DNA from 2 places in the Peptoniphilus sp. oral taxon 386 str. F0131 genome. Region 1 is predicted to be linked to the other one. Evidence: a T-box and tRNA genes for the amino acid it is inferred to sense, from the RefSeq annotation. Region 1 holds a T-box; the other holds one or more tRNA genes.

Region 1 (7,840 bases):
TTCTATCTGAATCAAACGGTATCTCTGCATCTCTGCTATATTTATTGTTCAATTCATCTACCGAATATCCAACTTTTTCTGCAAATGTCAATAATGCTCCCTCAGTTGGATCTCCTATTATTGATGCCTCATCGTTTTCTGTTATATTTAACCTTGCATCATTTGTAAGTGCAGCTATTGTTGCAAGAAGTTTTAAATCTTTAAAGTCATCTAACAAAATATTTTGACCGCTATATGTTATTTCCCCTTTCGGTAAATATCCCGTTCCTGCAATTTCAATTGTCTTTGAGTCTATAAATGCCTTTACTACCGTCATTTCATTTTGCGTAAGTGTACCAGTTTTATCGGAGCATATTACTGTTGTAGTTCCAAGCGTTTCTACTGCTAAAAGTTTCTTAACTATAGCATTTTTCTCTGCCATTTTACCCATTCCTATTGACAGTACAATTGTTACTATTGCAGGAAGACCCTCAGGCACTGCCGCAACTGCAAGAGAAATTGACGTCATAAACATTGTTAGAAAGTCATGATTGTATAAAAGTCCCACTAATAATACTAAAATACAAATAGCTACCACCAAAATACCAAGTGTTTTTGAAAGACCGGCAAGTTTTTTTTGTAATGGTGTCTGCTCTCTATCTACTGTCTGAATTGATGTTGCTATTTGTCCGATTTCAGTTTTTATACCTGTTTCAACTACAACTCCTGCCCCTCTGCCATAGGATACTATTGTCGAAGAATAAGCCATATTAGTCCTATCGCCAATTTCCATTTTAGATTTATAAATCTCTTTGGCATTTTTTTCTACCGGAACAGACTCTCCTGTAAGTGAAGATTCATCAATTTTTAAGTTTTTGCTGTCAACAAGTCTCAGATCGGCAGGCACTATATCTCCTGTTTCAAGTATTACATAATCTCCGGGTACAAGTTCTGCCGAATCAACTTCAATAGATTTTCCGTTTCTCACTACTTTAGCTTTAGGTGACGACATTTTTTGAAGTGCAGCAATGGCTTCTTCCGCTTTTCCCTCTTGATATATTGAAAGTGTAGCATTGACTACTACTATTGCAACTATTATTATTGAATCTACAACCTCTTTAAAATATGCCGAAACTAATCCCGCACATATTAAAATAATAATCATAGGATCTAAAAATTGATCTGCAAGTTTTTTTATAAAAGGTTTTTTTTCTTCTTTCTCCAGTTCATTTTTCCCGAATTCTATAAATCTTTCCAACACCTGTTCTTCTGAAAGACCTTCTTCTGAAGTATCTAATTCTTCAAAAACCTCTTCAGACAACTTATTATACCATTGCATAAAATTCCTCCTGTTAATAAAAAAGCCACTGCTTCACACGAAACAGTGGTCTTGCTACCATAAATGGTTTTCAGCCGGGTATTATCCGTATTGACGACTGAAAAATATTAGCTACTCCCCAATGTATTATCAGTATACATTATAGGTTAACTTTTTTCAATTGATATTTCAAACAAACTTTTTATTTCTTTATTTCAATTTTTTCTTTACCGCCCATATATGGTTGAAGCGGCTCCGGTATTCTGATACTTCCATCTTCTTGAAGTAAGTTTTCTAAAAATGCTATTAACATTCTCGGAGGTGCCACTACTGTATTATTTAGTGTATGTGCAAGATAATTGCCATCTTCACCTTTTAATTTTATATTAAGTCTTCTCGCTTGAGCATCGCCAAGATTTGAACATGATCCAACCTCAAAATATTTTTTTTGTCTTGGAGACCATGCTTCAACATCAAGTGATTTAACTTTTAAATCTGCCAAATCTCCTGAACAACATTCAAGTGTACGAACCGGTATTTCAAGACTTCTAAAAAAATCTACAGTATTCTTCCATAATTGATCAAACCAATATGGAGAATCTTCCGGCTTACAAATTACTACCATTTCCTGTTTTTCAAATTGATGTATTCTATAAACTCCTCTTTCTTCAATTCCATGAGCTCCCACTTCTTTTCTGAAACATGGAGAATATGATGTCATCGTAAGCGGCATATCATTTTCAGGTGTTATGGTATTTATAAATTTACCTATCATTGAATGTTCACTTGTGCCTATCAAGTAAAGATCTTCGCCTTCAATTTTATACATCATATTTTCCATTTCGGCAAAACTCATTACACCTGTAACTACATCTGAACGAATCATAAACGGCGGAATATAATAAGTAAATCCTCTGTCTATCATAAAATCTCTTGCATAAGATAATATCGCAGAATGAAGTCTTGCAATATCTCCTCTCAAATAATAAAATCCATTTCCTGATGTTCTTCTTGCAGCATCTAAATCTACACCGTCAAATTTTTCCATTATATCTATATGATAAGGTACTTCATATTCAGGAACTACAGGCTCTCCAAATTTTTCAATTTCAACATTTTCAGAATCATCTTTTCCGATTGGAACCGATTTGTCAATAATTTGAGGTATTATCATCATTCTTTGAGTTAATTCTCTATCTAACTCTTTTTCTTCCGCTTCAAGCTTTTCAAGTTCATCATTTATATTCTTTACTTCAATCTTTGCTTCATTTGCCTTTTCAATTTCTTTTTTTTGCATAAAAGCTCCAATTTCTTTAGAAACATAATTTCTTCTTGAGCGTAATTCATCTCCTTTAGTTTTAACAGCCCTTAATTGTTCATCAAGCTCTATTACCTCATCAACTAATGGAAGCTTTTCATCTTGAAACTTCTTCTTAATATTTTCTTTTACTACCTCAGGATTTGCTCTTAAAAATTTAATATCTAACATTTCTTCCTCCCTTTTAATTTAATATAAAAAAAAGCCTTCTCCATCCCTCAAAGGGACGAGAAGACCCGCGTTGCCACCCTAATTAACCTTATCGGTTCACTTTAAAAATTAAAACTCAGAGGTGGATTCAATTAACCAAAATATCTACTTTCACCATCCGTAAACTCTCTACAATTCTAAATTAATTTACTATTCCTCATCATAGTTCTATTAAATTTAAAGTCATTATATCAAATCCATTAATATTTTTCAAATAATTTATGTGAAATTTAAACTCACCTTAAACATCTCTCGTAAAAGATATTTAAGATTAATTTTTAAAACCTTCGTAAAGAGTACCTTCTTGTTCTGCAATGTACTTTTCAGCAACAACTGCAGCTATCGCTCCATCTGATGTAGCAGTTACAACTTGTCTAACCTCTTTAACTCTGAGATCTCCCGCTGCAAATACACCCTCAACGCTTGTTTTCATATTATTATCTGTTAATATATATCCATCTTCCATATCAAGCTTTCCTTCAAAAACTTTAGTTGCAGGAACATATCCTATAAATACAAATATTCCAAATGGTTCTTTCTTGGATATATTTGTAATTTCTCCTGTCTTTAAATTTTTTATACTGATTTCATTTACTATTTTATCGCCCTTTATTTCTTCTATTGCACTATTCCAAATAAAATGAATTTTTTTATTTTTAAAAGCTCTATCTTGTAGTGATTTACTTGCTCTTAATTCATCTCTTCTGTGAATTATATAAACATTTTTTGCAAATTTAGAAATAAATAACGCTTCATCTACGGCACTATCTCCACCGCCGACAACATATACATCAAGGTCTTGATAAAATGCAGCATCACAAGTAGCACAATATGATACTCCTCTGCCGATAAATTCATCTTCTCCTACACATCCTATTTTTCTCGGATGTGCTCCTGTTGCAATTATTATCACCTTGGCCTCATATACATTTTCTTTGCAAATTACTTTTTTTACTTTTCCTTCAAGTTCAACATCTATAACTTCATCCATCACAAATTCAGTTCCAAAATTTTCTGCCTGTGATTTTATTGTTATTGCAAGTTCTAAACCTGAAACCATTAATGAACCGGGATAATTTTCAACATCTGTAGTTGATGAAATTTGTCCTCCTTCAACAGCTTTTTCTATTACAAGTGTATTAAGTTTAGCTCTTGCACCATAAAGACCCGCTGTAAGTCCTGCAGGTCCCGCCCCCAAAACTATTAAATCGTATATCATAAAATCCTCCTTGTCATATGTTACTTATATACCCCCATTTTTATTTTTTAATAATAACTTATTTATCTATTTTTTTTATTTGGTATAATTTATAAAGAGGTGAATTTATGAAAAAATTATTTCTACTTTTAACATTATTACTCCTAATAATCCCGCAAAATATATTTGCGGACAGTTCTACAACAATACAAAAATTTGATTCTAAAGTAGTTGTAGAAAAAAACGGAGACTTAAAAATTACGGAAACTGTTAACTATAAAAGTTCTAAAAATATGAATGGAATTTACAGAAATATAGTTATTAAAAACAGTGATTCTATAGAAAATTTAATAATCAAATCTGATTATAAAAAATTCAGTCCGACTGACAAAGCAAAAAATGGAGATTCTTATGTATATACTGTTACTAAGTCAGATAACTCCGCAAAAATTAAAGCTTATATACCTTGGACCGGTTCTATTAATTTAACATTTGAATATACACTCAAAAATGGAGCAATACTTGGAACTGACTCGGGTATTATTGCATATACTTTTTTAAGTGATATAGATACAAAAATTGAAAGTTTTGTAGGAACTATTGAAGTTCCTAAATTAGATAAATTTATGAACTACTACACCGAGAATAAACTTAACATTGATGAAGGTAACGGAACATTAACCATTTCTTCTGATAATATAAATAGTTCTTCAATTTCAATAGCTGCTTCTTTCCCAAAAGAATTTATTTCAGAAAGCACAAATATCAAAAATGTATCTTCTGAAAATCTTGACGAATTTTTTGAAAATTTTCCGATAAATAAAGATATAGCTAAAGTATTGAGTTCTATTTTAATTATACCTTCATTTATATTTATGATTGTTATTTTCATCTTTTATTCAAAAAAAGATGAAAATGAAAAACAACCCATAGGAAAATTTTTAAAGCTATCTCCTTCAGAAGCATCCGTTTTTATAATTGGAAATTATTTGCCGTCTGTAATTCTTGCAACAATATTTGATTTTGAAAAAAGAGACTTTTTAAAAATTAATGTTGAAAATTATACAACTAAAAAAGATAAACAAAAAGAAAATTATATATTTGTAAAAACAAACTCTCCTACAAATTTATCAGAAGACGAAAAATATCTATACGATTTAATATTCTCATATGGAGATGGTAAAACTGTTTCTACAAATCAATTAAACTCCGCAAGAAAATCAAGTTCTATGACATTTATGAGAGACTTTAATAAATATTATGAACTTGTCAAAGATGAACTTTATAAAAAAGGTGTTATATATAAAAAGCCTAAATATTTAGTAATATCAATAACAGCTATGCTGTTTTCTCTATTTGCATTTGTAATGAGTATTTTATTGTTAATCAGTAAAAGCATATTGGCTATTTTAATTCTACCTATATCAATAATTATATTTATTCTCTCTATTATGTTAATAACCAAAAAAACACCTCTTGGAGATGAACAATACAAGTTATATACTACTTTATACAGTGAATTAAAAAAAGTTTCAAATTTTGAATACAAAAGTAATGACGATAAACAAACTCTATTACTTTATGCAATTGCTTTTGGATTAAAAGAAAAAGCGTTAAATAATTTAAAAGAAAATTTAGATATAAATTCAGATATCTTTATTCCGATATTTTGGAATTATCCTATGATGTCAACATTTAATTATTCATTAATAGGAAGTACTTCAACCTCGACTTATTATGGAACATCATCAAGCGGAGGTTCTACAGGCGGAGGCTCTACAGGTGGATTTTAATAAATTTGATTTTAATATATAAATTGTTATAACTTTTAAAAAATATAGACAAATTAATGGGTATACTATTTAATGGAAATTTAATTTATTAATTGAGGTGTTTATGAAAAAAATACTTATTGTAGATTTCGGGTACTCTTACCCTGAAAAAATAAAAGAAAAAATTGAGGAATTTGCTGATGTTTATATAACAGATAATAATTCCGCTTATGAAAGAGCTGTTATGCTTGATGTTGATGGAATTATATTGGGCGGCGGAATCTCAAATATAAAAGCAGATGATGCTTCGTGGATTGATGAAAAAATATTTAAACTTAATATTCCAATTTTGGGAATATGCTCCGGCATGGAAATAATTGCGATAGTTTTTGGCGGAAATGTCGGCAAAGAAAAATATCCGTTTGAAAAGGGCGAAACTGTAACCTATTTAGATTCAACATCCGATTTATTTAAAAATCTTCCTCATTTACAAAATACTCATATGTTTCATGGATATAGTGTAGAATCATTACCTGTCGGTTTTAAAAATATAGGCTATACAGATACCTCACCTATAGCCGCTTTTGAATTTAAAAGTAAAAATATTTACGGGGTAATTTTCCATCCTGAGGGAAAATATTCCGCCTATGGCAAGATAATATTAAATAATTTTATAAAAATAATAGAGTCTCAGTGTTGAGACTCTTTATTTATACTTTCATTTAATACTTCTATTGCTTTTTTTAATTGAGTATCGGTATCCAAATACTCTACCCCTATTCCTTTTGCATCTTTTTCAATTTCAATTTCAATATCAGGTTTTATTCCTATCTTATGAATACATACCCCATTCGGAGTAAAGTATTGAGATGTTGTAAGTTTTATCCCGTCTCCTTTTGGAAATCTTGCAGCACTTTGCACTATACCTTTTCCAAAAGATGTAGTTCCTATAATTGTAGCCCTCTTATGGTCATGTAATGCTCCTGCTAAAATTTCAGATGCAGATGCACTTCCCTTGTTAATTAAAACTGTTATTGGAAGCTCTGTCTGATTTGAATCCGATTTAAATTCAAATACAGTTTTTTCATTTTTATCTTTAGCATAGACTATCATTCCTTCAGGTAAAAGTTCATCCGCTATATTTGCAGCAGCATCTACAACTCCTCCCGGATTTCCTCTAAGATCAATAACAAGTCCCTTTACATCTTCTCTCTCAAGCTTATTTAATGCCTCTTTAAAATCAGGATAAGTAGTTTCATCAAATTGAGTTATTGCTATATATCCAATATTGTTTATCTTTTTAGATATTATTGTTTCCATTTTAACTTCATCTCTTTCCATAGACAAATCTCTTGTCTCACTTGTAGATGGAGTATATACGGTAATATTTACCTTTGTCCCTTTTTTACCTTTCATAACTGCAATAGCATCGTTCATTTTTTCTGCAGTGTATTCAACACCCTCAACTTTTATTATTTTATCCTGTGCCTTTACGCCTGCTTTGTCTGCCGGAGAACCTTTTATAGGTGATATAACTGTAATTAAATTATCTTCCCCTTTTGTTATAACAACACCTATGCCATAAAATTTTCCGGATGTTGTTTCCATAAGTTTATCGTATTCTTCTTTTGTCATATATTCTGAATACGGATCATTTAAACCTGCAATTACTCCCTTTAATTCTCCAATCTCAAAATCTTCGTCTGTTACAGGATAAAGAAAATTTTTCTTAACATAATCCTCTAAGAATTTTATTCTTGCATATTTCGTAGAAGATGCATTCCCATAGCCGTATATAGCTGCATTATATGTCAAAAAATTTGTACCTATTAAAAGCAATATAACAGCTAAAATTTTTATCATCTTTTTTTTCATAAATTTTCTTCCTTTATAAATAACCCATAGGATCTACTGTCTGTCCATTTATTCTAACTTCAAAATGTAAATGTGGTCCTGTTGAAAGTCCTGTTGAACCCACAAGTGCCACAATATCTCCTTGACTTACACTTTGTCCAACTTTAACTTTTATTGAACTGTTATGTGCA
Region 2 (7,840 bases), 860 kb from region 1:
TAACTTTTAAAGAACTTCAACATGATGAAATTTCCGTAACCGTAAAAGCAAATGAAATTGCAATAAAAATGTGGATTATGCAATATATCAATCATGTAAAAGTAACTCATCCGCAAGAATTAATAGAGTCTATAAAAGCCGATTTAAAATCAGCTTTAAATAAATATAAATAAGGAGGCATATTATGTCAGAAAAAAATATTTTAAATGTACATACTTAGAAACTGTTTAATTTTATAAAATTATAGTTAATGATACAACAATTAAAGAGGTGATAATCTTGGATAAATATGAAATTTTTTATAACAACTTAAGAATTATTTATGAAAAATATAAAATATTACAGTCCTATAATTCTGATTTCAATATTTTTAAAACTATAGCAAAACCGGCAGATGAAGTAAATTTACACTCAGCTTTTATATACAGCTTACTAAATGACAAAAAATATAAGTTGGAATTTTTTAAAAGCTTTTTAAAAACAATAAATATGGATTATGACGAAATAAATACCTTACGTGTAGAAAAAGAAAAATTTACAAAATATGGAATAATCGATATTTTTATTGATTATTCAGAAAAAAATATAAAAAATATAATAGTTATTGAAAACAAAATTTATGCCGGTGATCAAGAAAAACAGTTGGATAGATATGAAGAATACTGTAAAAAATTTTCCGAAAAACCAAAATACAAAATAATATATCTAACTCTTGACGGACATAAGCCAAGCACAGACAGCTGCTCAAACAAAGACAATTTAATTTGTATATCTTATAAAAATGAAATTATTAACTGGATAGAAAATTGCATAAAAATAACAGCATTAGAACCTAAATTGAGAGAAGTGCTTTTACAATACAAAGAATTACTTATAGAACTATCAGAAGGGAGTAACGATTATACAATGGAAGTTAAAGATTATATTTTAGAATCTGCGGATAATTTTTTTATAGCAGAAGAAACCAAAAAAGCATTTGAAGAAATTAAATTTGATCTTCGATTACGCTATTGGAAAAAATTGGAAGAAAAATTGAAAGATATTTTAAAAGAATTTAATTTGAACGTTGAAGATATTAAACGTAACAACTTAGGTTATCCTAATCGATGGTATTCCGTGAAAAATGCTTCCAACTATTATGGATTAATATATCTTATAAGAGAAATACCTAATATTGGAAAAATATATCTAAAAATTGAAAAAGATGATGATGAGTTAATTTTCGGAATAAGAAAAGGAATTACGGAAGAAAATGAAGAAAATATCTATGATTCCAACGGTAAATCTTCTTTCAAATCAAAATTAAAAGAAATTTTCCCTAATGGACTAGAAGATGAAAATTGGTGGTTATTTTATGAAAAATTACAATTAAAATCTAAACCAATTAATCCAAAAAATTGGAGCCGTGAATTAGTTGAAACTTTATATGATGAAAACAAATTAGAATCTCTAATATCTCAACATGTAGAAGAGATATCCAAACTTATAAAGTTAATAGTTGAATTCAAAGAATAATTTTAATACACTCTAAATATTACAAAAGTATTTTTCAATATTTATTTATGCAATTTCAGTGTGTATTGCTGTTGATACAACAATATCAAAACTCGGCTGTAAAGGATATGTCCATCTTTAAAGATGGACATATCCTTTTAATATCTATAAATTCTCACAATTAAATATATTTTTGTTGATAAGTTGCTCATTCCTATTGAATTTTTTAACAATTTCAGATATTATTAACAGGTAGTTGTAAATAATTTGGAGATGTATCGAAGAGGTCATAACGGGGCGCACTCGAAATGCGTTAGCCTTCACGGGCACGTGGGTTCGAATCCCACCATCTCCGCCAAGTTTTAGTATTTGACACAACCTTTTCATTATACTAAAATAAAAATATATGCACGCATAGCTCAGTAGGATAGAGCGAGGCTCTCCTAAAGCCTAGGCCGGGGGTTCGATTCCTCTTGCGTGCACCAAAGACTAACGGTCTTTTATTTTTTAAGGAGTCTGAAATCAGACTCCTTAATTTTTATATACTATTTTTCCATCTGCTATTGTATATTTTATTTTTCCGAATAATTTTTCTCCTATGAATGGAGAATTTTTTGCTTTTGAACGAAACTCTCCTACTACATATTCTTCATTTTCATCAAATATAACTATATCTGCCGCAGCGCCGATTTCAATTTTTCCGGCTGATAGATTATATAGTCTTGCAGGATTTACAGTCATCTTTTCAAGCAGTTTAATAAGAGATAACTTACCTGTCTTTACAAGATTTGTTATTCCAAGAGACAATGCGGTCTCAAGTCCTATTATTCCACTTGGAGCTGCTAAAAAGTCTCTATTTTTTTCTTCTTCAGTATGCGGTGCATGATCTGTTGCAATGATTGTTATCGTATCATCAACTAATCCCTGAATTATTTTTTCTCTATCTTTACTTGTTCTTAGAGGCGGATTCATTTTTGCAAGTGTTCCCTTTTCAAGTATCAAATCTTCCGTACACGAAAAATGATGTGGTGTTACCTCTGCAAATAAATTAGCTCCTTGATTTCTATAAAATCTTACTATATCTACGGCTTCTCCCGAACTTATATGCTGAATGTCAATTTTTGCTCCCGTATAAAGACACATTGCTCCATCTCTTGCAACAAGAACATCTTCAGAAACTGACGGAGCTCCATACAATCCCATAGAATCTGAAATTTTTCCATGATTCACACCATTTTCTCGGTTTAACATAGGATCTTCTTCATGAAATGATATTGGAACATCTAATTCTTTTGCAATCATCATTCCCTCTAAAATTAATTTTGTATCCGTATTTGGAATCCCGTCATCAGAAAAACCCACACATCCTCTTTTTACAAGTTCTCTCATATCACTAAGTTTTTCATTTTTAAATCCAAGAGTAAGAGCTGCTATTGTATATACATGTATCGGAGATTTTTTTGCCTTGTCTAAAAAATATTCCAATGTATTAATATTATCCATAACAGGTTTTGTATTTCCCATACATACTACTGATGTAAATCCTCCTGCTGCGGCTGCCTCTGATCCTGTAAATATATCTTCTTTTTCCGTAAATCCCGGATCTCTGAAATGAACATGTATATCTACAAGTCCGGGTGCTACAATCAAATTTTCCGCATTAATACATTCTGTTACTTCATCAAATTTTCCGATGCCTACAATTTTTCCGTCTTCAATTTTTATATCAGCTATTTTATCCATGCCGGAGGCAGGATCTATTATTCTTCCATTTTTAATTATCATCTTTAACCTCCTTATCAATAAAATTATATTGTAAAATAATTTATATTGTAACTGTTTTTTATCATTTTATTTATTTTTAATTTAAGGCTCAAAAAAACCTCCCTAAAGGGAGGTTTCTTTAAATTAAAGCATTCCAAGTAAAAGTGGTGCATCCGGTCCTGTAGGAATTCCTAAGAAGAACCAAACTGACATTAGTATTGTCCAGAATAATAAGAAACTCATTGAATATGGAAGCATCATTGAAATAAGAGTTCCAAGTCCTGATTCTTCGTCATATTTTTGCATAAATACAACTATCATAGCAAAATAACTCATAAGCGGAGTTATGATATTTGTTGAAGAGTCTCCTATACGATATGCAACTTGTGTAAGTGCAGGATTAAATCCAAGTCTATACATCATCGGCACAAAGATTGGAGCCATGATAGCCCATTTTGCTGATGCTGAACCCATAAATAGGTTTAGGAAAGCTGAGATTAGGATGAATAGTATTATTAGTGGTAATCCTGTTAATCCTATGCTCTCTAAGAAATTTGCTCCCTTGAATGAAAGCATAATTCCCAAGTTTGTCTTTCCGAAATATGCAACAAATTGTGCAGCGAAGAATGCAAGAACCATATATCCGCCCATTGACTTCATTGCTGCTGTCATAGCTGCAACTAAATCATAAGATGTCTTTATTTTTCCTATTGTTCTTCCGTAAACCAAGCCAGGAATTAAGAATAATAAAAGCATTGCAGGAATTAATCCGTCATGTAAGAATGCCTTTAATGTCATTTTTCCTATGTCTTCTTGTAATGTTCTGAATATTGCATTTTGAGGGAACATTAAGAATGCCATAACAGCCACATAAACAACCAATGCTATAAGTGCATTTCTAAGACCCTTGTTTTCAAGTTCAGAAATAGGTGCATTATCAGGTCTATAAGAGCCTTTATATTCGCCTAAGTTCTTTTCTACTATCTTATCAGTTACAAATGTTCCTACAATTGTTAAGAATATTGTAGATACTGCAAGGAAATACCAGTTACAAGTTGGTGCTAAACTCATGTCTATTCCTGCTGCTTTTAGAGCTTCATTTGTAATGTTTGTAAGTAGAGGGTCAGTTGTTCCAAGAATAAGGTTAGCTGAGAAACCTCCGGATACACCTGCAAATGCTGCCGCAAGTCCTGCAAGCGGATGACGTCCGGCCATTGCAAACAATATTGCTCCGATAGGAATTACTACTACATAACCTGCATCTGATGCTATATTTGACATAATACCGGCAAATACAACTATCGGTGTTAACATTTTTGGATTTGCATTGTACAACAGCTTTTTAAGTGTTGCATTAAAAAGTCCTGTCCATTCAGCAACCCCTACACCAAGCATAGCTACAAGAACTGTTCCCAATGGAGCAAATCCTGTAAAGTTTGTAGTTGCTGAATTGAAGATGTACCTTAATCCATCGGCATTAAAAAGTGAAACAACTTCTTTTGTTACTTCTTCTCCCGCCTTTGCATCAAAATAAGTTATAGGCTCGCCCTTTGCAGCAAAATGAGAAATTATAATTACTATTACTGATAAAATTACAAAGAGCATTGCAGGATGAGGAAGTCTATTTCCTATTCTCTCTACACCCTTTAAAAACCCACTTATTTCTTGTTGATTTTTCTTTTCTTTTGACATAATATCCTCCTTTTTTATTTGATACCTCAATTATAATATATAGCTCATTAGTAATGCAATCGTTTTGTACTGTGTTTTTTAATTCATACTCTTTTGTTGTAATTTACTTTGTTCCAAAAGTATTGATTTATCAATTTTAATTAATATGTATACTAAATGTGCTATGTATTATAGATTTTTCCTATTAATTTCATTCAATATTTAATTACTTTATCAATTAAAATTAATGTTATTTAAGTTTTAATTTCATGGTCAATATGTTAAAATGCTATTATATTAAGGAGGGGTTTTTATGGCAGAATATAGTGCCTTTGATGTACTTGGTCCTATAATGATAGGTCCGTCAAGCTCTCATACGGCAGGAGCGTGTAGAATCGCAAGGACTGCTCTTAAAATCTGCGGTTCAGATTTTACAAAAGTGGAATTTTTATTACATGGTTCTTTTGCGCTCACTTATAAGGGACATGGAACTGATAAGGCGTTGGTCGGTGGTATTATGGGATATGAGCCTGATGACGAAAGAATCAGAAGTTCTTTTGAAATAGCACACGATACAGGTGTAAATTATGAAATTAAAACCACAGACTTGGGTGAAATTTATCATCCCAATTCAGTTAAGGTAGTATTTCATTTCGACTATAAAGACGATGAATATGTAATAGGTTCTTCTATCGGCGGTGGTGCAATTATCATAGTAAATATAAACGGAATGCCTGTCGAGTTTAGAGGAATGTTTCCTACACTACTGTTAAAATATCACGAGCAACAGGGTGTTATTGCATACGTATCTTCTATTTTAACTTCCGATAAGTATAATATAGAGTCCATTAATACAGACAAGAATCCATTAACGGAAATTGTAACTCTTACTCTTGAAATAGACAGAGCTCTTACTCAAGATTTACAAGATAAAATACTGACTTCGGATAAATTTATAACTGCAAAATACTTGGGGGTGTAATATGTTAAATACAGCTAATGAAATTATAAATGCATGTAAAGAAAATAATTGTCATATATACGATCTTGTTATTGCAGAGGAAATGAAAAACTCTAAAAAAACTGAAGAAGAAATAAGACAACATCTTAATATAGTAATTGATGTAATGAGAAAATCGGCTGCTGAAAATCTGAATAAATCAAATGTGACAAGATTTAAAATGACAGACGGATTTGCAAAAATTACAAATGATTATGCTGAAAATCAAGAACCTATAATTGGAAAATTCTTGATGCACACCATGGCGATGGCATTTTCAACAAGTGAAGTAAATGATGCCATGGGAAAAATTGTTGCTGCTCCTACTGCAGGTTCATCAGGTATAATGCCTGCAACAATTGTCTCTGCAATCGAAAAATATAATTTTGACAACGAAACCGTTCAAAACGGTCTTTTGACTTCAATAGCAATAGGTCAAATTATAGCAAAATATGCTACTTTTGCCGGAGCTGAAGGAGGATGTCAGGCAGAATGCGGTGCTGCATCCGCAATGGCTGCAAGTGCCCTTATTGAAATGATGGGGGGAACTCCGGAACAGGCACTTCATGCCGCAAGTATAACAATCATAAATGTCATAGGTCTCGTATGCGATCCGATAGCAGGACTTGTTCAATACCCATGCACATTCAGAAATGCTTCAGGTGTTGTAAATGCATTTATATCAGCAGATCTCGCCTTAGCGGGCGTTACATCTTTTGTTCCTTTTGACGAAGTTGCACAAGCTATGGGAGAAGTCGGTAAACTTATGCATGAATCTCTAAGAGAAACCGGACTTGGCGGGCTTGCCGGAACTAAAACCGGAAAGAGAATAAGAGATGAATTTTTAGGAAAAACAGGGGGAAATTAAAATGAGTGAACAAACTACAAAAAAGAAAATAGGTCTTATACCTAGACTATTAATTGCAATAGCTTTGGGTATTTTAGTTGGTAAGTATTGTCCTGAAATAGTAACAAAAATAGCAGTTACAATTTCAGCTAATTTCGGTAAATTTTTAGGTTTCATAATTCCGCTTATGATTATTGCTTTTGTAACAAAAGGTATTTCAGATTTATCTGAAGGTGCAGGAAAGCTGCTTCTCGTAACAGTTATTCTTTCTTATGCATCTACACTTATAGCAGGTTCTTTATCATATGCAATGGCAAGTAATATATTCCCAAGCTTTATTTCACCGGAAATGGTCGAACAAATTAAGGATGCTTCAGGAAATGATTTATCTCCTTTCTTTACTATTCCTCTAAATCCGATAATTGAAGTTACTGCCGCTCTTGTACTTGCATTTATGCTTGGTCTTTGTGTTTCAATTTTAAGACAAAAGGGTTCAGGAGAAACTTTTTATAAAATAATAGATGAATTTAATAAGATAATAAATCTTGTACTTGAAAAGGCAATTATTCCTTTACTTCCTATCTTTATTTTTGGAAACTTTGCAAATATGGCATATTCAGGTTCAGTATTTGCAATTCTTCAAGTATTCATTAAGATTTTCGGTTGCATAATAGTTCTTCATATAATTTATATATCACTTATGTTTGTTGTAGCCGGAGGATTTACAGGAAAAAATCCTATAGCTTCACTTAGAAGAGCTTTACCTGCATACTTTACTGCAATAGGTACTCAATCTTCAGCAGCTACTATTCCGGTTAATATAAACTGTAATAAAAATATAGGAGTAACAAAGCAAATTAGAGAATTTGTAATTCCTCTATGTGCTACTTGCCATATGCCGGGATCTATGATTACTCTTACAGCATGTGTATTTACATTACTTCATATGTACGATATGCCTCACAGCTACTTCTTAATTTTCAAATTTATCGCAATACTTGGAGTAGCTATGGTAGCAGCACCGGGCGCACCGGGCGGAGCGGTAATGAGTGCTCTTCCATTCT

What was found. The T-box of region 1 lies ahead of serS (serine--tRNA ligase). A T-box ahead of a tRNA ligase gene usually reads a tRNA of that ligase, here a tRNA-Ser.
Region 2: it has a tRNA-Ser gene. The T-box ahead of serS (serine--tRNA ligase) is inferred to sense a tRNA for this amino acid. The anticodon was not compared.

The regions. Positions count from the first base shown of each region.
Region 1 is NZ_GL349422.1:1,233,673-1,241,512, forward strand. Features, by position in the region: gene HMPREF0629_RS05895 (calcium-translocating P-type ATPase, PMCA-type) at 1-1,318, opposite strand, end outside; gene serS (serine--tRNA ligase) at 1,500-2,786, opposite strand; T-box leader at 2,835-2,998, opposite strand; gene trxB (thioredoxin-disulfide reductase) at 3,097-4,041, opposite strand; gene HMPREF0629_RS05910 (DUF2207 domain-containing protein) at 4,152-5,816, shown strand; gene HMPREF0629_RS05915 (gamma-glutamyl-gamma-aminobutyrate hydrolase family protein) at 5,920-6,495, shown strand; gene HMPREF0629_RS05920 (S41 family peptidase) at 6,486-7,670, opposite strand; gene HMPREF0629_RS05925 (murein hydrolase activator EnvC) at 7,684-7,840, opposite strand, start outside.
Region 2 is NZ_GL349422.1:369,667-377,506, reverse strand. Features, by position in the region: gene HMPREF0629_RS01835 (YafY family protein) at 1-173, shown strand, start outside; gene HMPREF0629_RS01830 (PD-(D/E)XK nuclease family protein) at 280-1,515, shown strand; tRNA gene HMPREF0629_RS01825 (tRNA-Ser) at 1,764-1,852, shown strand; tRNA gene HMPREF0629_RS01820 (tRNA-Arg) at 1,903-1,979, shown strand; gene HMPREF0629_RS01815 (dihydroorotase) at 2,026-3,279, opposite strand; gene HMPREF0629_RS01810 (AbgT family transporter) at 3,403-4,950, opposite strand; gene sdaAB (L-serine ammonia-lyase, iron-sulfur-dependent subunit beta) at 5,243-5,911, shown strand; gene sdaAA (L-serine ammonia-lyase, iron-sulfur-dependent, subunit alpha) at 5,913-6,797, shown strand; gene HMPREF0629_RS01795 (dicarboxylate/amino acid:cation symporter) at 6,799-7,840, shown strand, end outside.